Regions from separate parts of the Sporosarcina sp. YIM B06819 genome, predicted to be linked through region 1. Evidence: predicted binding sites of a transcription regulator. Region 1 holds the regulator's gene; the other holds the start of a gene.
The links. Region 1 encodes CtsR, which represses protease genes until heat stress. Its sites were predicted from a motif close to ATGGTCAATAAAGGTCAAACA; they were not measured.
Positions count from the first base shown of each region.

Region 1 (12,428 bases):
CACGCCAGATCTCCTTCAAACACATCAAGTGTATGCGCAAGAATTGGCTTATCATCTAATTTCAAAAAAAGTTTATTGTAGCCGGCACCCATCCGCTGTCCGCTTCCAGCTGCCGGCATCATGACTGTATACTTCACGACTGATCTTCCTCTTCTTTCAATAATGCTCAATTCGCTCTTGCAGATTTGCCGTTTTTCGGTTTCGCAAAAATCATTCTTCCTGCCGAAGTTTGTAACACGCTTGTCACGACAACATCGATTGCATTACCAATATGGTATCTTCCATCTTCGACAACAATCATCGTCCCATCATCCAAATAAGCAATGCCTTGATTATGCTCTTTACCATCCTTAATAACGACAACATGCATATCTTCACCCGGAATAACTACTGGTTTCACTGCATTCGCCAAGTCGTTAATATTCAACACCGATACTCCGTGCAAATCCGCTACTTTATTAAGATTAAAGTCATTGGTAACGACAATTCCACCCATTTTTTTCGCCAAGCGCACAAGTTTCAAATCAACTTCTGAAACATCGGCAAAATCCTCATCTGTGATTAAAATATTGGGACCATCATCTGTTTGCATGCGCTTTAAGACATCCAGCCCACGTCTACCTTTAGTCCTTTTCAACGTATCCGAAGAGTCTGCAATATGCTGTAATTCTGTCAAGACAAACTGAGGCACTACGAGTACCCCCTCAAGAAAACCAGTTGCTGAAATATCCGCGATTCGACCATCAATAATGACACTTGTATCCAATATCTTATTGAGCTTACCGTTCGTTTTCACAGACACTTCTTCGGTATCTTTCTTTTTCAATCCGCTACTTTTTGTAGATTGCACGGCATGTATGAACTCTTCACGCTTTTTAAAACCAACCTGGAACCCTAAGTAACCGAGAAGAATCGACATTAGAATAGGTAAGACAGACGTGATAATCGGAAGCTGGATACTATTTAAACCGAAACTAACAAGAAACGCCAAACTTAAACCAACCATCAGACCAATCGTTCCAAACAACAAATCAAAAATCGGCGCCTTCAGTAAACGTTCTTCCATCCATTTGATAAAATTAACGATTGGTTCAGTTAGAAAGAGACTTAACACAAATAAAATTGCTGTTCCGACAGTGGCGAAAACATACGGATTATTGATAAATGGATTTGAAGCGAAAGAAAATAATGTGAATAAATGCGGTAAAAATAAGACGCCGAGTGTTCCACCGATAAGCAAGAATGACACTTGAACTACTCTTTTCAACATATGAACCACCTCCTTTTAAATAATTATACATGTTTCCTCTACAAACCGCCTTGATAAGCATTGAGTGCACGGAAATTCCCTTTCATACAGGATAAGACTCCACAGTATGCATCAAAGTTTCTTTAGTACTCTGCCATTTACTCACAACAGAGACAGGACTGCCTTCACGACAATCCCACACGCCGTTAGTTTGAAAAAGTAAGCTTTAAGGCTTCGCCAACAGTTTCAACACCTACTACTTGAATGCCTTTTGGATAATCCCAGCCACCTAGATTTGAGGCGGGAATAATCACTCGTTCAAAACCTAACTTTGCCGCCTCCGTTACACGTTGTTCAATTCGAGAAACACGACGCACTTCACCCGTTAGTCCAACTTCTCCAATAAAACAATCGGACAAGCCAGCCGCTGTATCTTTATAACTTGAGACGATACTCATCAGCACAGCTAAGTCGATAGCAGGCTCATCTAACTTCACTCCGCCAGCCACTTTAATATAAGCATCCTGCGCCTGCAGTAACATGCCCATCCGTTTCTCCAGCACAGCCATGAGCAGTGACACACGATTTTGGTCAAGCCCCGTCGCCATTCGCTTCGGATAGTTGAAGCTCGATGGAGTCACAAGCGCTTGAATCTCTACTAGAATTGGACGTGTACCTTCCATAGATGCGACGACCGTTGAGCCGGCCCCTCCCTGTGATCTTTCCTGCAAAAACAGTTCAGAAGGATTTAACACCTCTTTTAAACCCGACTGCAACATTTCAAAAATAGCAATTTCATTCGTTGAGCCAAATCGATTTTTCACACTACGCAAAATCCGGTATGTGTGGTGCCTTTCTCCCTCAAAATAAAGGACGGTATCCACCATATGTTCAAGCAATCTTGGTCCTGCAATTTGCCCATCCTTCGTGACATGCCCAACAAGGAAAATAGCAATATTCTTTGTCTTGGCGATACGCATCAATTCCGCTGTACACTCACGTACTTGCGATACACTTCCCGGCGCTGAAGTCACTTCAGGATGATGAACTGTTTGAATAGAGTCAACAATGACAAACTGAGGTTCCACACTGGCAATCGTTTCATGGATTTGGCTCAAATCCGTTTCCGCATAAATATAAAGTTCGTCTGATGCTACACCAAGCCGCTCTGCACGGAGCTTCGTTTGACGAATCGATTCCTCACCCGAAATATACAGCACACGCTGACCTTTATTGGCAAGCAGTGATGACACTTGAAGTAACAGCGTTGACTTACCAATTCCCGGGTCACCACCAATAAGGACGAGCGATCCCGGAACAACCCCACCGCCAAGTACTCGGTTTAACTCTTCTAAATCCGTATCAATCCGTGGTTCTTCTACCGTTTCAATCGCACTAATTGGCAAAGCCTTCTGCCGGATGTTGTCTGTATGCTGGAAAGCACCACGCGGACCTTTTTGAACGATTTCAACTTCTTCGTCCATCGTATTCCATTCGCCACATCCCGGACAGCGCCCCATCCACTTCGGCGATTCATAGCCACAGGATTTACACATGAACTTCGTCTTTCTTTTCGCCATAAAATCCTCCGTATATATCAATTATGCCTCGGCGTAATTGCGTCCAGATTTTGAATCGAGCAAGTGCCCGCAGGATGCGGGTATGCAACCATTGCCGCAGGACGCGGCGCTCTTTGGTTGCCTTCTCACTCCTTTAAAAATCTGTGACATCCGCCGGAGGCTTCATCTTTATTCATCTGAAGTTTGAACTTCGGATGAATGAAGATGAAAAGGACAGTCCAATTCCGTCGAAAAATATTTTCGACGGATGGACTATCCGGTTCGCTCTTTATTTTTCCAGTACAACTTGTTCTTTCTGCTCCTCTGTAACTGTCTGGACGGTAAATTCACCATCTTCCACATCAACGAGCACTTTTCCACCTGTCAAAACAGTCCCTTTCAGGAGTTCTTCAGATAATCTATCTTCAACATGTTTCTGAAGGGCACGACGCAGTGGACGAGCACCATATTCAGGGTCATATCCCGCATCTACAATTTTCAATTTCGCCTCATCCGTTAACACCAGTTCAATATCTTGTTCACCTAGACGCTTCGTTAATTCAGTGGACATCAGTGTAACTATTTTACGTAAATGCTCTTTTTCCAGCGAATGGAACACAATCATTTCATCCACACGGTTTAAGAACTCCGGTCGGAATGCTTTCTTCAACTCGCCAAGCATCGTCTCTTTCATACCTTCATAATCGCGACTCGTATCTTGCAGATTAAAGCCCACATAACGATTTTTCTTCAATGCCTGCGCACCTACGTTAGATGTCATAATGACAACCGTATTGCGGAAATCGACTGTGCGCCCTTTTGAATCTGTCAATCGACCATCTTCCAATACTTGCAGAAGAATATTAAAAACATCCGGATGCGCTTTTTCAATTTCATCGAGCAGTACAACAGAGTACGGTTTGCGACGAACTTTTTCCGTCAACTGACCGCCTTCGTCATAGCCGACATAGCCAGGAGGCGAGCCAACGAGACGTGATGTAGAGTGCTTTTCCATATACTCAGACATGTCGACGCGAATCATCGCATCTTCATCACCAAACATCACTTCTGCTAGCGCCCTTGCCAATTCTGTTTTCCCGACACCCGTAGGTCCTAGGAAAATGAACGACCCAATTGGACGTTTCGGATCTTTTAAGCCAGCACGCGCCCGACGTATTGCCCGGGAAATAGCCGTTACAGCCTCCGATTGACCAATGACACGTTCGTGCAGCACTTCTTCCATATTGAGCAATTTCGCCGTTTCTGTTTCAGCAATTTTAGAAACCGGAATTCCCGTCCACATTGCCACAACTTCTGCAATTTCGTTGACTGTCACTTCCGACTCTGTTTGCCCTTGTTTTTCTTTCCAAGCCGTTTTCGTCGTTTCCAGCTCTTCTTTCATCTTCTGTTCCTTGTCACGGAAAGAAGCGGCTTTTTCAAACTCTTGACTTTGGACAGCTGCATTCTTTTCAGATCGAATCGCTTCCAACTTCAATTCAAGCTCTTTCAAATTCGGTGGGGTTGTATAAGAACGAAGGCGTACTTTCGAACCTGCTTCATCAATCAAATCAATCGCTTTGTCCGGAAGAAATCTATCAGAAATGTAGCGGTCTGACATTTTTGCCGCCGCTTCAACTGCTGCATCCGTAATTTTCACGCGATGATGCGCTTCGTAACGGTCACGCAATCCGTAAATAATTTGAATTGTTTCTTCCACAGTTGGCTCATCAACTTGAATCGGTTGGAAACGTCTTTCAAGCGCAGCATCTTTTTCAATATATTTTCGGTATTCGTCAAGCGTTGTCGCACCGATACATTGCAATTCACCCCGTGCTAAGGAAGGCTTCAAAATATTAGATGCATCGATTGCACCTTCAGCTCCACCCGCGCCAATAAGCGTATGCAGCTCATCGATGAACAGAATGATATTGCCGGCTTGTCGAATCTCTTCCATTACTTTTTTCATACGATCTTCAAATTCGCCACGGTATTTCGTACCCGCAACAACTGTTCCCATATCAAGAGTCATAACTCGTTTGTCACGAAGAATTTCCGGTACTTCATTATTAACAACTTGTTGCGCCAGACCTTCTGCAATAGCCGTTTTCCCAACACCCGGTTCTCCAATAAGCACAGGATTGTTTTTTGTACGGCGTGCCAACACCTCAATGACACGTGTTATTTCTTTACTTCGACCAATGACCGGATCAAGCGTACCCTCACGCGCGATTTCTGTTAAATCACGCGCCAAGCTATCCAACGTTGGCGTCGATGCAGAATTCGTAACACCTTGACTCCCCGTCGTACTGTCGTTGCTACCTAACAACTGTAGCACTTGTTGACGTGCTTTGTTCAAGCTGACTCCCGCATTGTTTAAAACACGCGCTGCAACCCCTTCACCTTCGCGAATAAGTGCAAGTAAAATATGCTCCGTACCGATATAAGAATGACCCAGCTTACGTGACTCATCTACTGATAATTCAATGACCTTTTTAGCCCTCGGCGTATAATGAACGATTGGACCGACATCCTTTGTCCCAGCACCGACAAGTTTTTCCACACCTTGTTCGATCGTTTCAAAGCTAACATCAATCGCTTCAAGCGCTTTTGCCGCAATGCCTCCGCCTTCCCGTATAAGTCCAAGCAAAATATGCTCTGTCCCGATGGATTCGTGTTTCATACGAATCGCCTCTTCTTGGGCAAGTTGCAACACTTTTTGCGCACGCTGTGTAAATCGATTAAACATCATATTCAGTCCTCTCCTTCTATCTGTATGATCAACCCGTTAACTCATCCGCCGAAAGGGTTTATCAATTACGCCTTCGCGTAATTGCGTCCAGAATTTTTCGAGCTTGCTCGAAAATCTCCCCCTATTTATACGTATTCCACTGAACAGATAAGAACTCCTTTATTATAAAAATTGACTTTGACCATATTTGACCTTACTATACTAAAGTGGTTGGACATGTGCAAAACACCTGCTCACTCTTCCCCACTTTTTTCTACTGAAGCTGATGTACGCTCTGCATGGAGTCGTTCTCTGAATAGTTTCGCTCTAAATATATCCCGTTCTTCTTGGGATAATTCCACATCGGCATATTTTTGTAAAAAGCCAGGCTGCATAAAAATCATGAGTTCATTCAAAATGGACATATCAATATCCTCAATGATACCCATATCAATACCCAATCGAACATCTGACAAACAACGCGCTGCTTCTCCTGACGGCAACAAACGAGCATAGCTAATCGTACCGAGTGAACGGAAAAGCCTATTCTCAAGCGCAATCCTTGATTTAGCCAATAGCAATTCACGTGCATTGCGTTCATGCGCGATTAAGCGTGATGTGATATTCCCCAAATCAACGAGAATCTCCTGTTCTGTTTTCCCTAGTGTTGTCTGATTAGACACTTGGTAAACATTACCCGGCGCCTCGCTTCCTTCACCATAGCTACCACGAACAACCATACCGAGCCTTGAAATTGCCGGAATAATACGGTCAATTTGCTTCGTCATCGTCAACGCCGGTAAATGCATCATGACCGATGCCCGCATGCCTGTTCCCGTATTCGATGGACAGCTTGTCAAATAGCCAAAATCCTCATCAAATGCATAAGGAAGTTCTTTTTCCAAATGATCATCTACCACATTCGCCTGATTGTAGGCATCCTCAAGCTGAAGCCCCGGGTAAATACATTGGATACGAATATGATCTTCTTCATTCACCATGACACTTATTGTTTCGTCTTCCGATAAAATGACCGCGCCTTGACGATCGGGATTAGCCAAATGCGGGCTAATTAAGTGCTTCTCTACAAGGACTTGACGTTCAAGTGCAGGGAGTTCAGCCATTTTAGTATAGGAATACTCACTTTCACCAATATCCAGCAGGACACCCGCAACGGCTTTGTCAACCGCCAGTGCGTCTTCTTCCGTGAATGCAATTGGGAAATGATAGCCTGTTAGATTGCGCGCCAAGCGGATTCGTGTCGACATAACAATGTCAGAATGCTCACCATGAGTTGTCATCCAGCCTGTCACTGCATTACGCATAAACTTTTCAATCGACATCGCTATTTCCACCTCCATGGGCAAGGTGTTGCTTTAGTGTATTCGCCTCGTCACGTAAAGCTGCAGCTTCTTCAAAATGCTCGGCTTCAATTGCCACTTTCATCTTCATGCGAATTTCTTCGATTTTCTTTTTAATAGCATACAATTCATTGAAAGACACCGGAACTTTTCCTCCGTGGATTGAATGACCATTGTGAAGTTTTCTTAACACATGCGGCAATTTCCCACGAAATGTGTCGTAACACGTGGCGCAACCAAACTTTCCGATATCGAGAAACTTTTGAAATGTCAAACCACATGAAGGACACTCCAGCCCTATTTGCGATTCTCCGCGCGTTTGTTGCTGCGCCTGAAATGGATCCGTCCCGCTAAACCAGTGGGATAGAAACTGCTGGATGGACAACGGTTCCTGATTCGGATTAAAGTGGAATGTCTGTGCATGAAAAGCACATTTATCACATAAATGACGCTCGGCCGACCCCGCCATGCTTTCTTGAGTAATAATGACGGAGGCCGGCCGTTCTTTACAATTTTCACATATCACAAAAATCACCTCGTTGTAGTTAGATTGACAGTCAGTCTAGCTGCTCATATATGAGCGTTACGAGCATCGCCTGTAAAATCCGCGCGCGCAGGATATCGCGTTCCGGGAGCGGCTGATAAAGTGTTGTACGATCGATAGCAGCTAGAATAAGCTTCGATTCTCTTTCCGATATGACTTCCTCCTCCATCAGCCTATAAATAACATCCTCAGCCATCGTAAAGGAGACTCCTGTGCGAATACCTTCTAAAATATGTTCGATCAATTCCTTACGCGAATTGGTCTGCACACGAAAAATACGGATATAGCCACCGCCACCACGCTTCGATTCAACTGCATAGCCGCGTTCTGCTGTAAAACGGGTTTTAATGACGTAATTGATTTGCGAAGGAACACATTGGAACTTCTCAGCAACTTCACTGCGCTTAATTTCAATTATGCCTTTTTGTTCTTCTTCGATGATTGCCTTCAAATAACCTTCTATAATATCAGAAATATTTCTCATGTTTTCACCTCTTTCATACCGGGTGATAAGCCGTTGACTTTGACTATCTTTGACTTAATTGTACATGACATTCTGTTTAATCTGCAAATAAAATGCGCCTCAGCGCATTTTTGTCTAGGGCTTGAACTTCTGCTGAATAAAGTTAAAAGCACTACGCTTCGATAGTATCGTCATGAATGAGTAATATTTAGTCATCAAATAAAAAACGGAGTACGCGAGGAATTCCCCTGTACTCCGTTAATCATTACTTCATACTATTATTCGTCAATTTCTTCACTGGCAAAAACAGTTCACCCGTCTCTAGATACGTAATCATCAACTGATCACCTTCTTGGATATAAATGGAAAGCAGCGCAGTTTCAGAGGATACGCTGAAGTTTCGTCCATCAGTAGCCAAAAACGAGACGAGCGTAAAGTCGCCGATGCGTTCCTTAAAAACACGTACGACAGTCACTGCTACTTGCGCCTCTTCAGCGCTAGAATTACCATCGACAGTATTGCCTCCGCGTTGAAGTGCCGCTTTGTACAATTTCAATGCTTCATTTGGAGAATTTCCATACACCGATATTTCCGGATTTGCAGCCGATACGATGAAGTAATTTTGCAAGAATCCGTTTGAATCAAGCACCGGCGTTAACCAACTTGCTTCCCCGTAAAAGTTGTACAATACTGGCATTTCACCAGACCATTTCTTTTCGATAAATTTCTTTTCAATAATCTGAAGAGCACCTTGTGAATCCATATACGCTTCTTCCAGATTGCCCGTATAATACGTTGCTTCACCTGTTCGTCCATCAGTCAAGGCATAACCAAGCATCGAATCAATACCTTCTTTCGGACTTGTGAAATCAGTGAAATAATACATATGACCGTTCTCGTCAAAAATCGGACTTACATTCGATTCGGTCCCTTCATCCGATGGTAATTTCACATCTTTTTTCCCAAATACAGAATTCCAGAATCCGTGTACGTAATTACCAAAATAACTATTCTGCAAACTAACTGCCTCAGGAGAAACGGCACCATCGATAAATGCAGGTACATCTGCAATTGCATATTGCTTTACATCACCTGACTCCGGGTCGACCACTACAATCCCTTGAACATCAAAGCCGTCACGTGCCGTAATAAAGTTCCCATATGAGCGGATATAATATGGTTTCCCCTCATCATTAATTTCTAACTGAACATCGCCATAGAAAATAAGACTCGGCATTTCCATCCGTATATGACGCTCCACTTGCTTATGGAAAAAAGACGACGGCGTATAAGCCATTTCAGCCTTCACGAATTTCGGATTGTCTGCCGAGTCAGTCGCACTCATTGTGAAGTAGCCTGGTGTCGTTTTACCAGCCCACCACTTGAAAAGACTCGAAAATTCAACAGGTGCGATGTAGACAAAATCATCGCCAACTTTTTGAATTTGTAAATTGCCGAGTTCATAATAACTTGGATTCGGAACTTGAACGAACGCCTTCTTCATCTTGTTGCGCGCAAACTTCGGCGGTACGCTTGCAGGCGTTTTGGTTTCATCAAACGCTTTGATTTCCACCTGTTGTTCCATTTCAACCGCCTTGTATTTCTGATTCGCGTTGAATAAAGGTGCACTTAAGATATATGCCCCGAAAGCGATTGCTCCCAACAATAAAACAATCTTCAATCTGCGATCCTTACTCCCTGCCACAATTGCCCCCAACAAAGTGACCACGAGTAGCGGCCCCCATAAAGACGTCCAATTACGATCCATATTCGTTACATAATAAAAGACGAAAATGATGACTGTGCATAAAATAGCAGTGCTAGTAATGGCTGCAACTCTGTTAAACGTCACCTTCACTTTTGTCTCCTTATTGTTCAACACAAACGGGACAATAATTAGGCTAGACACAACACCTGTAATAATTGAAAAGATAAGTAAATTGATCATCTAAATACACTCTTTTCTATTGCAAAGATTTTTTTACATACTCCTTATACGATTAACCTACGGAATTGTTTCACTTTTTATGTATGAAACCTAGACAAATGGCCCTGCTCCCTAGCAATTCCGCTAAACATATACACTGCCTAGAAGCTAAAAAATCGTTAGCACACTCGCTAACGATTTCTCATCAATTCTTTTCTTCATCTTTCGGAAATAAAAAATAAGAAATAATCCCACTCACAACCATCGCACCTAGCGTAATATAAATGCGCGACATAGGTGGAACATCTTGGTGACTCTTGTTTAACATCATGATACTAACCGTCCCGACAATCATCATTACGGGAATAATATATTTAAAAGCTCTCAATTCGTTCACCTTCTGTTTATCATATTATCCCTATCCTACCATAGACTTTCTTGCTTTCTACCCAGGACGGCTTGACGGAAACCATTTATAACGTTATGATGATTTCTACTATTCAACCAACTTAATATTATATTCTTATCAAGAGAAGCAGAGGGAACTGGCCCTATGAAGCTTCAGCAACCTGCCGACAAGGACTGGTGCTAATTCCAGCAGAACCCCCGTGGTTCTAAAGATGAGAAGGGACAACTACGTATATTCGTAAAGCCTTCTTTCTAGGAAGGCTTTTTTTATTTTTCAAGTAGATTTAACAAAATAATTAGTACAAAGAAAGAGAGTGATTCGTTATGTCGAAATATGTTATTGAAGAGCAGCTCCAAAAAAGAATACTCATCATGGATGGTGCGATGGGGACTATGTTGCAAAATGCTAATCTTTCTCCCGAGGATTTCGGTGGCGAAGAATATGACGGCTGTAATGAGTACTTAAATATTGTAAGGCCCGATGTCTTGGATCGCATTCACCGTGAATACTTGGAAGCTGGAGCAGATATCATTTCGACAAATACGTTTGGTGGAACGCCAATCGTTCTCGATGATTATGATTTAGGTGAACACGCACATGAAATTAATTTCCGTGCAGCACAAATTGCCAAACAATGTGCACAAGACTTTTCCACTTCTGACTGGCCTCGCTTTGTCGCAGGTGCAATGGGACCCACAACAAAAACATTATCCGTCACAGGGGGGGCTACATTTGACGGCTTAACACATGACTTTTACATACAAGCCAAAGCGTTGATCGAAGGGGGCTGCGATCTGATACTGATGGAAACAAGCCAAGACATGTTGAATGTCAAAGCGGGTACTCTCGGCATCAAGCGCGCATTTGAGGAAACAGGAATCGAATTGCCTGTGATGATTTCTGGAACCATTGAACCGATGGGGACGACGCTTGCAGGGCAAAGCATCGAATCATTTTACATTTCTATAGAACATATCAAGCCACTTTCCGTTGGCCTAAACTGTGCAACAGGACCTGAGTTCATGACGGATCATCTGCGTTCGCTGTCAGAGTTAGCAACGAGCTATGTCAGCTGTTATCCGAATGCTGGACTGCCAGACGAAGAAGGTCATTACCACGAATCACCTGAATCACTTTCTAAAAAACTACAAGGTTTTGCTGATAAAGGTTGGTTGAATATCGTAGGGGGTTGTTGTGGAACTACACCAGAACATATCCGCGCGATTCGTGAAGCAGTGGCTGATAAAAAACCTCGACAAGGTTCAGAAACTGTTCATGGTCATGCTGTGTCAGGTATTGAGCCTCTGCTTTATGATGACTCTATGCGCCCACTATTAATCGGCGAGCGGACAAACGTTATCGGTTCTCGGAAATTCAAACAGCTGATTGTTGATGGCAAATTTGAAGAAGCATCCGAAATTGCGCGTGCCCAAGTAAAAGGCGGCGCACATGTTATCGATATTTGTTTAGCAAATCCAGACCGTGATGAGCTAGAAGATATCACGAAGTTCATGCAAGAAGTCGTCAAAAAAGTAAAAGTGCCGCTCGTCATTGATTCCACAGACGAAAAAGTGATTGAAGAGGCTTTGAAATATTCACAAGGGAAAGTCATCATTAACTCCATCAATTTAGAGGATGGCGAGGACCGCTATGATGCTGTCTTGCCGCTTGTCAAAAAGTACGGGGCTGCCGTCGTTGTCGGGACAATCGACGAACCAGGAATGGCGGTTACGCGTGAACGCAAACTTGAAGTAGCCCAACGTTCTTACGATCTCCTCGTCAATAAATGGGGACTAGCACCGGAAGATATTATTTTCGATCCACTCGTCTTCCCAGTAGGTACAGGTGATGAACAATATATCGGCTCTGCCGTGGAAACCATTGAAGGCATTCGCCTCATTAAAGAAAAAATGCCACGTGCATTGACCATTCTTGGTGTCAGTAACGTGTCATTCGGTCTTCCTCCAGTTGGTCGTGAAGTGTTGAATGCTGTGTATTTATATCACTGTACACAGGCAGGTCTTGACTATGCGATTGTCAATACGGAGAAACTAGAGCGCTATGCTTCTATCCCTGAAGCAGAAATCAACATGGCCAATGATTTACTGTTCAATACAACCGATGAAACGCTTGCAGAATTCACGAACTTTTATCGCGGCAAGAAGAAAGAGAAAACGGAAGATGATAT
Region 1 is NZ_JAWLIQ010000011.1:89,888-102,315, forward strand. Features, by position in the region: gene ispD (2-C-methyl-D-erythritol 4-phosphate cytidylyltransferase) at 1-137, opposite strand, end outside; gene R2B72_RS09160 (PIN/TRAM domain-containing protein) at 167-1,270, opposite strand; gene radA (DNA repair protein RadA) at 1,456-2,829, opposite strand; gene R2B72_RS09170 (ATP-dependent Clp protease ATP-binding subunit) at 3,098-5,557, opposite strand; gene R2B72_RS09175 (protein arginine kinase) at 5,791-6,879, opposite strand; gene R2B72_RS09180 (UvrB/UvrC motif-containing protein) at 6,869-7,423, opposite strand; gene R2B72_RS09185 (CtsR family transcriptional regulator) at 7,455-7,925, opposite strand; gene R2B72_RS09190 (hypothetical protein) at 8,170-9,852, opposite strand; gene R2B72_RS09195 (histidine kinase) at 10,037-10,219, opposite strand; SAM riboswitch class I at 10,352-10,458, shown strand; gene metH (methionine synthase) at 10,564-12,428, shown strand, end outside.

Region 2 (12,428 bases), on a different contig from region 1:
AAATTGGATCCTGGAAATCAGGTCCCCATCCAGCTGATTGAATATCGAAATCGCTAGTGTCATCAAGTTCAAGACGAACTGCGAAAGGTACTTCTTTTAGTTTGATTGTCAAACCTGGAAGATTTCTTTCAAGCTCTGATTTAAACCATTCTTGCTGTTTTTTAGCATTTTCAGTGTCGCCACCAAGAATTTCAATTTCTAATTTGTCTACGCCAAGAGCAGCTAGACCTTTCGCCCAATATTCTTGAGCTTCTTCAACATTATAAGAAGTGTGTTCTCCGCTATAATCACGGAAGTCTTTACCATTTTCATCATAAGTGAAGTTTGATGCAACTAAATAGTTAGCAGCAACAGAACCGTTCGCAAGTACCGCTTCTGCAAGTTCTTCTTTGTTGAATGCTCTTGCAATCGCTTTACGAATGTCTGCATTCGCAAGTGGTGTAGCTTTACCGTTACGTTCTTGGTTTAATTTGAAATAGAATACAGCTGTTTCAAGCTCATTGATGATGTTTGGATCATCAGCATATTGCATTGCGTATTCAGCTGATAGAGTTACGCGATCTTTTTTACCTTGTTCATATAATTGAACAGCTGTTGAAGTTTCTTTTACAACGTCAACGTTGATTTCTTCAAGTTGTACTGTTGCAGCATCCCAGTACTTTTCGTTTTTAACATATTTCCAGTTACCCGTTCCATCCCAAGCAGTTAATGAGAATGGACCATTGTAAATCATTGTGTCTGATGTAGATGCATATTTATCGCCTTGAGCAGTTACAAATTCTTCGTTAAGTGGTAAGAATGTTCCGAAAGACATAAGTGACAAGAAATAAGCCACTGGACGCTCAAGTTCAACAACAAGTGTTTTGTCATCTGTCGCTGTAACACCAAGATCTGCTACTTCAGCAGTTCCTGCACCGATTTCAGTTGCATTTTTAATCATACCAGCCATCAAGAATGGTCCATAAGGAGAACCAGTAGCTGGATCGATTGCACGTTGCCAAGCATATACAAAGTCATGTGCTGTAACAGGTGTACCATTTGACCATTGTGCATCACGAAGTTTAAATGTATATGTCAATCCGTCTTCGCTGATTTCAGGTTCACCATCGGCCATACCCGGTGTTGGAAGGCTATCTGCATCTAAACGGTAAAGACCTTCCATGATGTTGTTCAATACGTTGAAACCAACAGCATCTTCTGAAAGTGATGAGTCAATAGATGGAATTTCTGCCGTTTCAATTAAGTTCAAAACCTGTGGTAGTGCTTTTGCAGTTTCTTCTGTTGCTGGCTTGTCCTCTTCCTTAGCTGGATCTGCAGCGCCTTGTTCTTCTTTTTTGTCGCCACACGCCGCAAGGAACGCGCTTAGTACGAGCAAAATGCTCATAAGCCACATAAATTTGTGGTTTTTCAAATCGATGACCTCCTCAAAATTGTCTGAAAACTACTTACAATAATATTATACAATGATTATTTCAGTTGTACATACCTTTTAGTTATTTAATGGTGTACTATTACAGATATAGGTTTAAGAAAGTGATTATACCAATGTTCCTCGAGGTAAATTAAAATAATTCTGTCTATTGTTAAAGTACAGAATTACTATTTTCTAAATAGTTTAACTTCGACAAAAATTGTATAATATTCTAAATTGGAGGTGAAATAGTGAGCAAAATTATACGGAACTTCATCATTGCACAGGTTGTTACTGCACTGATTATGTTCACCTACTTTAAAGAGTTAACATTACTCTCCTATATTAACTCGGCTTTTGTTGTTGGAGGAACGATTATGTTTCTCGGTCTAGTTTCTTTTGTTTTCTCGACAGGTTTTTTTGATGTATTCACTGTAACAATGAGAAAAGTGATAACACCAAAAAGCCGAATGGAGGATGTCATGTCTATGCGAACTCCTTCTGAAATTTTTTCAGCACCTGTTTCTCCTCTATTAGGTAGTGGTGCCCTAGTATTGATGGTCATGGGTATTGCTCTTGTTATTTTTTACTTATGATAGATGAAACGAATAGAATCAATTACGCCTTGGCGTAATTGATTCCAAATTTTGAATTGCGCTTGTGCCCGCAGGAAGCGGGTATGCAACGGGGAAGGATTGAACTGCATCCTTCCTTGTTGCTGCAGGACGTGGCGCACTTAGGTTGCCTTCCTTTAACTTGATTTAGCAGTGAACTTCTGCTGAATCAAGTTTAGTCTATTGCAAACTTATCACTGGCGTATTATAATTTTGAAAACAGTTGAGCGAATGGCTATGATGGAAATAGTATTTCAGTTGTCGATTTGTAGAGAGCCTGTGGTTGGTGCAAACAGGTAATCGATGCTGAAGGAATGGGTTCCTGAGCCTGACAAGTGAACTTTTGGAGGTTTATTCGAAAAGTCTAGTCCTTTTGAATAAACTCCCTAGTAGCTTGTCACGTCCCCCGCGTTAAGGGAATTTGAGTGGCCTTCGGGCAATTCGGGTGGTACCACGGTTGATAAAACATCAGCCGTCCCTTTTTACGGGGACGGCTGATGTTTTTTCGTCTACAGTAGGGAAGGATCGAATTCCATCCTTCCTTGTAGATGTGCGGCTTTTGCGACAGGACGTCGCGCACTTAAGCCGCGTTCCTTTTAAAGCTTTAAATAATTAAGGAGGAGATTTATTCATGAAAACCATTTTTTCAGGTGTACAGCCAACAGGAATCGTAACACTAGGCAACTACATTGGGGCATTTCGACAATTTACAGAGTTACAACACGAACAACAATGTCTATTTTGCATTGTCGATCAGCACGCCATTACCATTCAACAAGATCCTACCGAATTAGCGAAAGCGATTCGTTCGCTCGCTGCACTTTATGTAGCAACTGGCATTGATCCCGAAAAAGCGGTATTGTTCATTCAATCCGAGGTTCCAGCGCACGCACAGGCTGGCTGGATTATGCAATGTATTTCTTATATTGGTGAACTTGAACGAATGACACAGTTCAAAGATAAGTCTGATGGGAAAGAAGGCGTATCATCAGCACTTCTAACGTATCCACCATTAATGGCTGCAGACATTCTTCTATATAACACGGATATCGTTCCAGTCGGTGATGATCAGAAGCAGCATGTTGAATTGACACGTGATCTGGCCGAACGTTTTAACAAACGCTATGGCGATGTGTTAACGATTCCAGAAATTCGCATTCCGAAAAACGGCGCGCGTATTAAGTCTCTTCAAGAACCTTTGAAGAAAATGAGCAAGTCTGATCCGAACAAGAAAGGCACGATTTCTCTTCTCGATACACCGAAAGAAATTGAGAAGAAAATTAAGAGTGCAGTGACCGATTCAGATGGCGTAGTAGCGTATGACGTGGAGAATAAACCTGGCGTCTCGAACTTACTGACGATTGAATCAGCACTTAGCGGTGTATCCATCGATGATCTCGTTGTAAAATATGAAGGACTTGGCTACGGCGCATTCAAAGCTGGCGTTGCAGAAACAGTCATCAATCACTTATCCCCAATCCAAGATAAATATTACGAACTGCTTGAATCGCCTGTCCTTGACGACATTCTCGACAAAGGTGCAGAAAAAGCACACGCCATTGCATCCGCTACTCTCGGGAAAATGGAAGCCGCGATGGGACTCGGACGTAGACGGTAAGAATTAGCGTAATTGCCGCTAGCACAAAGAGCGTGAAATCGGCAGTATGCATGATGAAATAAAAAATCTGCTGCCATTCATACCCAAGAGATCTGTAATTAAAGTAAAGGATCATATTCGATACGGTGACGACAATTAGTCCATAACTGATAAGAAACAGGAAAAGGCGTGTCATTATTGTACATCTTCCTTTGAATTTTCTTTAATTATATGACGGCATTGCCCCCTTTTAGACGAAGGGGGCTTTTATTATTGAACGAACTGTTGAACTGTCAGGGCAAATTGGATAACTGTAAGGACAAAACGTTAAACTGTAAGGGTAAGTAACGAAACTGTAAGGGGAAACGGGAACTGTCAGGATAAATTGGCAAACTGTAAGGGCAAAATGCTGAACTGTCAGGGTAAGTGGCGAAACTGTAAGGAGAAACGGGAACTGTCAGGATAAATTGGCAAACTGTAAGGGCAAAACTCCCTCCTCCTAATCAAATCAAAAAAAGACGCCCCAACTAACTGGGACGCCCTAGCTATATCAATTCAAATTCAGATTTTCTTAAAAACAAGTGATGCGTTATGTCCGCCGAAACCGAGTGAGTTGCTCATCGCATACTCGATGTCCACTTTACGCGCACCCTCTGTCACATAATCGAGATCACATTCAGGATCCGCATTGACAAAATTCGTTGTCGGAGGCAAAATGCCTTCCTGCAATGCCTTCACTGTGAAAATCGCTTCAAGTCCACCTGCCGCACCAAGTAAATGGCCCGTCATGGATTTCGTCGAACTCATCGCAAGCTTATAAGCATGCTCGCCAAAAACTGCTTTCGCCGCCATCGTTTCAAACAAATCATTGTACGGCGTGCTTGTGCCATGCGCATTGATATAATCGATCTGGTCCGGTGTGATGCCGCCTTGTTCAATCGCCTGTATCATCGCGCGTGCACCACCTTCGCCGCCAGGAGCTGGCGCCGTAATATGATGCGCATCTCCTGTTGAACCATAGCCAACCAGTTCAGCATAAATTTTCGCACCACGAGCAACCGCATGTTCATACTCTTCAAGAATGAGGATACCCGCACCCTCACCAATGACAAAACCATCACGCTCTGCATCGAACGGACGTGACGCCGTTGCTGGATCTGGATTCAACGACAACGCGGTATTTGCGCAAAAACCAGCAACCGACATCGTCGTAATCGGTGCCTCAGCGCCACCTGTAATCATCACATCTGCATCTCCGCGACGAATAACTTCAAATGCATCCCCGATTGAATTTGTTCCAGATGCACAAGCCGTTACCGTACAAGAGTTAATGCCTTTCGCCCCAACATGGATCGATACTTGACCTGAGGCCATATCCGGAATCATCATTGGAACAAAAAATGGACTCACTCGACGATAACCTTTTTCTTGGAACGTTAAAAATTGTTGTTCATGCGTTTCCATGCCACCAATTCCAGAGCCAATCCAAACACCTGTCCGAAGTGCCAAATCACCTTCTAATTCAAGGTTTGCATCTTTCATAGCCATTACAGACGCTGCTAACGCATAATGTGTGAACCGATCCATTTTACGTGCATCTTTCCGTGGAATATAGGCTTCTATATCAAAATCCTTAACTTCTGCCGCTACTTTTACCGGAAACTGCTCGCTATCAAGCCTAGTCAATAGGCCAACGCCTGATTTCCCTGCTAAAACCGACTGCCATGACTCCTCAGCCGAATTCCCGACCGGAGAAATAGCTCCGATTCCTGTTACTACTACACGTCTTTTTTCCATAATACTAAACTTCCCTTCTATCTAGTTAATGAACCCATTCCCTGTACTTTTTATTTCGATCAATTATCTTCCCCACTTAATGCACAAAGCACCCCATGTGAGTCCCCCGCCAAATCCAACAAGAACAAGTATATCATCATCTTTCACTTTACCATCCGCTAAATCATCGACAAGCGAAATCGGAATCGATGCTGCTGAGGTATTACCATATTTATGAACCGTTTTCGACATCTTTTCAACCGGTAAACCGAGCCGTTCACGAGAAGCTTCCATAATACGGATATTAGCTTGGTGAGGAATTAAGAAATCGACATCTTCTTTCGCCAGACCCGCTTTTTCAATGACATTGACAGCTGATTCACCCATTTGACGGACTGCGAATTTAAACACTTCGCGACCATTCATTTGAAGATACTTGTCTTGATACAGATGCTTACCACCACTGCCGTCTGCACCAAGTTCGAAAGACAGAATCCCCCGTCCTTCACTCACTTTACCGACAACCGCTGCACCGGCGCCATCTCCGAAGAGAACAGCCGTATTTCGGTCTTCCCAGTCCGTAATTTTAGATAATTTTTCTACACCTACGACAAGGACATAATCATACACGCCCGACTCCACAAACTGCTTGGCTGTAACAACCCCATACATAAATCCCGCACACGCCGCAGAAATATCCATGGCTGCTGCATTTTTTGCACCTAGACGTTCTTGAATCATTGTTGCTACAGATGGAAATGGTCGATCTGGTGTTACAGTTGCAACGAGAATAAGACCAATTTCTTCTGGCTTAATGCCAGCATTACTAATTGCGTCTACCGCCGCATGATATGCCATATCAGATGTATCCATCGAATCATCCGCAATATGTCTCTGTTCTATACCCGTCATCGTCCGAATCCATTCATCCGACGTATCTATGCGCTTTTCAAGGTCCGCGTTCGTCAAAATGTGTGACGGTACGTATTTACCCATGCCAATAAGACCCGCATTCATACAAACATCCCCTGTTCTTATCATCTATTATTAGTACCTGGTATTAATCATAAAAGAAATGCACGCATTTTACAACCCACCGACACTTTTCTGCCAAATAAAGTGACTATTTACGTGGATATTTGTTTCTACAATGGACTCGCTATGATATGATGGATGATGAAATAGTATTGTAGAGGTGAATTCAATGAGATATATTATGACATTCTTTTGGGCTATCGCTTTAGTCACGATGTTGAACTATGTTGCCGGATCAATTGCCAACGTTGATTTCAATTTTTCAGCAGGTATAATCGTTGCGGTTGTCGCAGCACTATTAATTATCTTCCTTGGTGAATCAATACCAGAAGGCGAAGTTGCAGACCATTAATCAACAAAAAAACCATCTCCTTCTTCGGGGATGGTTTTTTCTTTGCGTTATTTACTATTCCGAAGAGTTTTCCACTAGTAACTTCCCGTCTTTCATCAGCAATACAAGTGTTTCATTCGGCTTGATATCGCCCTTGATCACCTCTTTGGCAACTAGTGTCTCCACATGTCGTTGGATAAAGCGTTTCAATGGACGCGCACCAAAATCCGCATCTGTGCCTTCATTGACAATCCAATCGAGCACATCATCACTGTACGTCATGTCGATTTCTTGTTCACTCAATCGCTTGACAAGATCCCCTAACATTTTCCGTGCTATCAAACGGAATGAATTACCTGTAAGAGAATGGAAAATGATAATATCATCCATACGATTCAGTAACTCTGGTTTGAAATGGCGGCGTAACTCTGCCATTACAAGGTCTTCTTTCGCATGATTTTCTGTATCATCCAATCCTTGCAATAAATAAGCAGAGCCAACATTCGATGTCATGATAACAACAGTATTGGTAAAGTTAACGAGTCGTCCTTGACTATCAGTAATCCGGCCATCATCGAGCACCTGTAGTAAAATATTGGCAACATCCGGATGCGCTTTCTCAATTTCATCCAATAAAATAACTGCATACGGATTACGACGAACCGCTTCCGTTAACTGGCCACCTTCTTCGTAACCGACATATCCTGGAGGGGCACCAACAAGTCGCGATATACTATGCTTCTCCATGTACTCCGACATATCAATGCGTATAAAATGATCTTCTGAATCAAATAACGTTGCAGCCAGCGTTTTTGCAAGTTCTGTCTTCCCTACTCCTGTTGGACCTAAAAATAAAAAGGAGCCAATTGGTTTATCGGGATCTTTAATACCTGCGCGTGCTCGCCATACCGCTTCTGTGACAAGTTGTACCGCATCATCTTGCCCAATGACACGCTGTTCCAGCGTTTCACGCAGGCGAAGTAACTTCTCTCGTTCACCCTCGACAAGTTTTGTCACGGGAATACCCGTCCAGCGCGCAACAATCGAAGCAATTTCCTCTTCCGTGACCTCTTCGCGAAGCAATCGATTTTCCTGTCCATCCAGTAAAGGTGCTTCCATTTTGGCTAACTCCTGCTCAAGAGCTGGAATTTTACCGTAACTAAGTTCCGCAGCTTTATTCAAATCGAAACGGTTTTCAGCATCCTCCAATTCACGTCGGTAACGATCGAGCATCTCCCGTTTGTCCTGGATACCCCGCAATGTTGCTTTTTCTGCATCCCATTGCCCACGCATCCCGGCAGAGGATTCTTTCAATTCCCATAGCTCTTCCTGCAATATTTTCAGACGTGATTGGCTCACAGCATCTTTTTCTTTGCGTAAAGCTTGCTCTTCAATTTCTAGCTGCATTATTCGTCGAGTGACCGCATCGAGTTCTTGCGGCATTGAATCGATTTCCGTACGAATCATTGCACTCGCTTCGTCAATCAAATCAATGGCTTTATCCGGCAAAAATCGTTCCGTCAAATAACGATCCGATAATGTCGCGGCTGCTACAATCGCCCGGTCGTGAATTCTGACACCGTGATGCAGTTCAAAGCGCTCTTTCAAGCCACGTAAAATCGAAACGGTATCTTCAACAGACGGCTCACGGACAAGCACTTGTTGGAATCGGCGTTCAAGCGCGGGATCCTTTTCAATATACATGCGGTATTCATCTAGAGTTGTCGCACCGATACAATATAATTCACCACGCGCCAACATCGGCTTCAGCATATTACCAGCATCCATCGCACCTTCCGTTTTCCCAGCGCCAACAATTGTATGGATTTCATCGATGAATAAAATGATTTCCCCTGCACTGTCTTTCACTTGTTTCAGGACGCCTTTTAGCCGTTCTTCAAATTCTCCACGATATTTAGCACCCGCAATAAGCGCGCTCATATCCAACTCAAAAATTTGCCGGTCCTTCAATCCTTCCGGCACATCGCCTTTAACAATTCGCTGTGCCAAGCCCTCCACAATTGCTGTCTTACCGACCCCGGGCTCCCCAATCAGCACAGGATTATTTTTAGTCTTTCTCGATAAAATTCGAATGACATTTCGAATTTCCTCGTCACGTCCAATGACCGGGTCCATCTTCCCTTTTTTCACTTCTTCAACGAGATTACGCCCAAATTGTTCAAGCGGTGTCCGTGAATCTTCTTGCTGTTCATTCATCCTCATTGACATCCACCTCTTCATTAATTCGACTTTGACCATCTTTGATTAATTGAAATTATAGGATGTATCTTGTCAATTGTAAAATGATTTGCCTACTTAAGCCATTCGACATTACTCAGCATTTCCTTCTTTATTTTGAAATAAAATATAGTAGACAACGTTCCCGTACAACTATGCAACGTTTACCATAAACTAGACAACACTCCTACGTAACTTAACAACGTTCAGAGAACTAGACAACGTTTCTAGGAAACCAAGCAACATTTTTCACAAACTAGACAACACTCCTACGTAACTAAACAACGTTCAGAGAACTATGCAACGTTTCTAGGAAACCAAGCAACGTTTTCCACAAACTAGACAACACTCCTACGTAACTAAACAACGTTCAGAGAACTATGCAACGTTTTCCATAAACTAAACAACACTCCTGCGTAACTAAACAACGTTCAGAAAACTAGACAACGTTTCCGTAAAAATAAAAAAACTGTACGACTGAAAATCAGTCATACAGCTAGATCGATTCACTTATCGTACACCTAGCGCCATTTTGGCGTAGCGTGACATCATGTCTTTTGACCATGGTGGATTCCAGATTACATTGACATCGACATCTTTTACTTCTGGCAATTCCATTAGCTCTTGTTTAATATTTGCAACGATTTGCGGCCCCATTGGACAGCCAAGAGACGTCAGTGTCATCGTTACTTTTGACGTACCTTCTTCGTCTAGCTCAACATCATAGACGAGACCTAAGTTGACAATATCGACACCTAGTTCCGGGTCAATCACGTTTTCAAGAGCGCCCATCATACTATCTTTCATTGCCTGATCCATCTTCATCCCTCTTTCCGTTCCTTTAATATCCTTATCATACCAGAGTTCGCTTCAGCCTTTCAAATGACAGGCAAACCAATCTGCCGCTCGCAACATTCCCGTTCTTGAAACCGCATGCCCGGCTGTGTCGTCTGAAACAAACTCAATCCGTTCCGGCTTGTCCGCATAGTCCTTTTTCACTACTTCATAAAACTGATAGGTCGGTGCATAAGGCACGACCGTATCTTGCTTACCATGCCAAAAATAAATGGGCCTGTTATTCAATGTAGCTGCATGTCGCGTCAAATCGAATGTCGATAATGTATGGAGTATAGCTCGCTTTTCCTCATCAGAGATCGGCAATTTGAATCCTTGTCGTTCAAATTGAGCCATTTGTGCTTCTGCTAGCTGCACAAAACCAGCCGCCCCCATCATAACAGTTGCTACATCAATCCACTCATAGACAGCCAGGCAACCTAGTGTTGTAATGCCTCCCATCGAAGTACCGCCTACTCCAACCTTCTCTGTTGTGATAAGTTTGCGGTTGACTAGCTCTTCACGCAGTAAACCTACTTCCTCGATAGATGCCAGAACAATTTCCCAAAAACGCAGACTTAGTTGAGCTTCATCTAATTTTTCATCTCGTGCGCCATGCAAATGCGCATCTGGCAATAAAACACGAATCCCTTTTTTCGCGATATTGTGGGCATAATGCAAATTATGCTCTTTGGCACTCGTAAAACCATGCAGGAAAATGACCACAGGTACCTGTTTATCCTGAAACTTTTCTTCAACTATATGCAATAAAGGGATATGACCCCATTTTTCTTCATGAACAATCACGCGCACCCCACCTTTACCTTTTCAAATAAGGGTATCAAAGTTTTTCTAAAAAAACAAAAAGGATGATTTGAAGCGGGTTCCTAAAAAACAGGTTGGGTTATCAACACGCGTGATCTTTTTCCCAGCTTTTGAAAACTGTTTTTTTCATGGATTTTGCATGATAATTTGTCACGAAATTTAATCAAGGCAAATCTGCTACTTAAACAGATTTGCCTTGATTAGTTAATTATTTTACTTCTCCAACAAAATCTCTTTCCCATCCGTCGAAATCGTGAACGCGTGATTTCTAGATGCTTCTTCGATTTCTCTAAATGCCCAATGACTTGTTTTCACGTCTTTAAAACTTGATTTGAAATCGCCATTTAGTGGACCACGTTTAAATAAGCGATTTAATACTTTTACAGCTTGAGCTCTTGTTAATTTTTCTTCAAGTCTAAACGTTCCGTCCGCATAGCCCTCCATTATTTTAAACTTTTGTATGGCTAGGATTGCTTGGGCTGCCGAATGCTTACTTGAAACATCCGTATAGGAGACTGCGTTAATATTTGAAAGGCTTGCACACTGTTTATAGGCATCAGGATCATTTTCACATGCATTCTTAACCCATCTATAGACAATTGTAGCCATTTGCGCACGTGTGATACTGTTGTTAGGGTTGAATGACTTGCCATCTCCCACCATAAAACCAGTGTTCTTTACAGCTAAGATGTCATTGTATGCCCAGTGTGTTTTCGGTACGTCCTTGTAGCCATTTGTTATACCTGTTTGTTCAGAATAGCCACTATTTCTCGCTAGCATGGCCGCCATATGTGCTCTGGTGACAGGGGCCTCTGGCCTAAAGGTCTTGTCCAAATATCCTTGGATATAAGCAGAATGCGTGTCCTGCTCCTTCAGATAGTCATCTAGTCCTTCCATGTAAAGCAATGTGAACGTACTGAATTTGTTGATGTCAAATTCGATGCCTTGTTCACCATTTTTATAGACAACTAATTTCCCTTTGATGACCTCTAGTGTTCCATCATCATGTTCGATATAGACAGCAAGATTATTCAACATCTCCTGACGTTTGCTTTCATCTTTCGGCAAACTATCTAGCAGCGGCAATGTCAATGTCACCGGACGATTTTCCATATTCGTTTCAATGGTCATTGGTCTACCTAACACTTGAATTGTTTTACCTTTAGAAACTTTTTGAACGATTTCTTCCTGTTTAGCACGTTGTTCCACTACGTTCTTCTCGGCTTGATCCTTCAGCGGAATTACACGGAAGTACAAATCCTCGTCAAAGTCTTGCATTGAGCTTTGTGGAACATGAATCAATACATTTTCTGTGAAGATTTCTAAATTGACTTGCCCATTAGCTAATTGGCTAACGGCTGCTTTTGGCACTGTTACATTAACTTCTTTTACTTTATCTTCAGTGTCTGGAATTATTATTTTTGCGGTGTTTTGATTTTGATCTTTTAATTTACCAATCGTTTCATCTGCTTTCTTACTGGTAAATGTGACTTGGTCTTTGATCGTTCCATTTGCATCAGTTGTACGGACAACAGGAGTCTTAATTATGGTTGTCCCAGTTTCTACATCCACATTAATTTCCTCTACTTTTGATGGTATTGACGGTGTTGATGGTGTTGGCGGCGTCGGTTCATTGTATACCACCCATTTCGCATACAGTGTAATATCTTCCGTTATGGCACCCGTAAAATTCCATGCATTGGTTACCGCAGATTCTTTGTACCAACCAACGAATCTATAGCCAGCTTTCGTTGGCGGTGTTGGTGC
Region 2 is NZ_JAWLIQ010000010.1:777-13,204, reverse strand. Features, by position in the region: gene R2B72_RS07855 (peptide ABC transporter substrate-binding protein) at 1-1,411, opposite strand, end outside; gene R2B72_RS07850 (DUF3899 domain-containing protein) at 1,663-2,007, shown strand; T-box leader at 2,254-2,508, shown strand; gene trpS (tryptophan--tRNA ligase) at 2,657-3,643, shown strand; gene fabF (beta-ketoacyl-ACP synthase II) at 4,184-5,419, opposite strand; gene R2B72_RS07835 (beta-ketoacyl-ACP synthase III) at 5,483-6,415, opposite strand; gene R2B72_RS07830 (YjzD family protein) at 6,603-6,785, shown strand; gene R2B72_RS07825 (ATP-dependent Clp protease ATP-binding subunit) at 6,840-8,981, opposite strand; gene R2B72_RS07820 (metal-sulfur cluster assembly factor) at 9,513-9,821, opposite strand; gene R2B72_RS07815 (prolyl oligopeptidase family serine peptidase) at 9,873-10,643, opposite strand; partial or broken gene R2B72_RS07810 (InlB B-repeat-containing protein) at 10,875-12,428, opposite strand, start outside.
Region 2: a site for CtsR is predicted at 9,013-9,033, ahead of R2B72_RS07825 (ATP-dependent Clp protease ATP-binding subunit). Genes of this name have one in related genera too.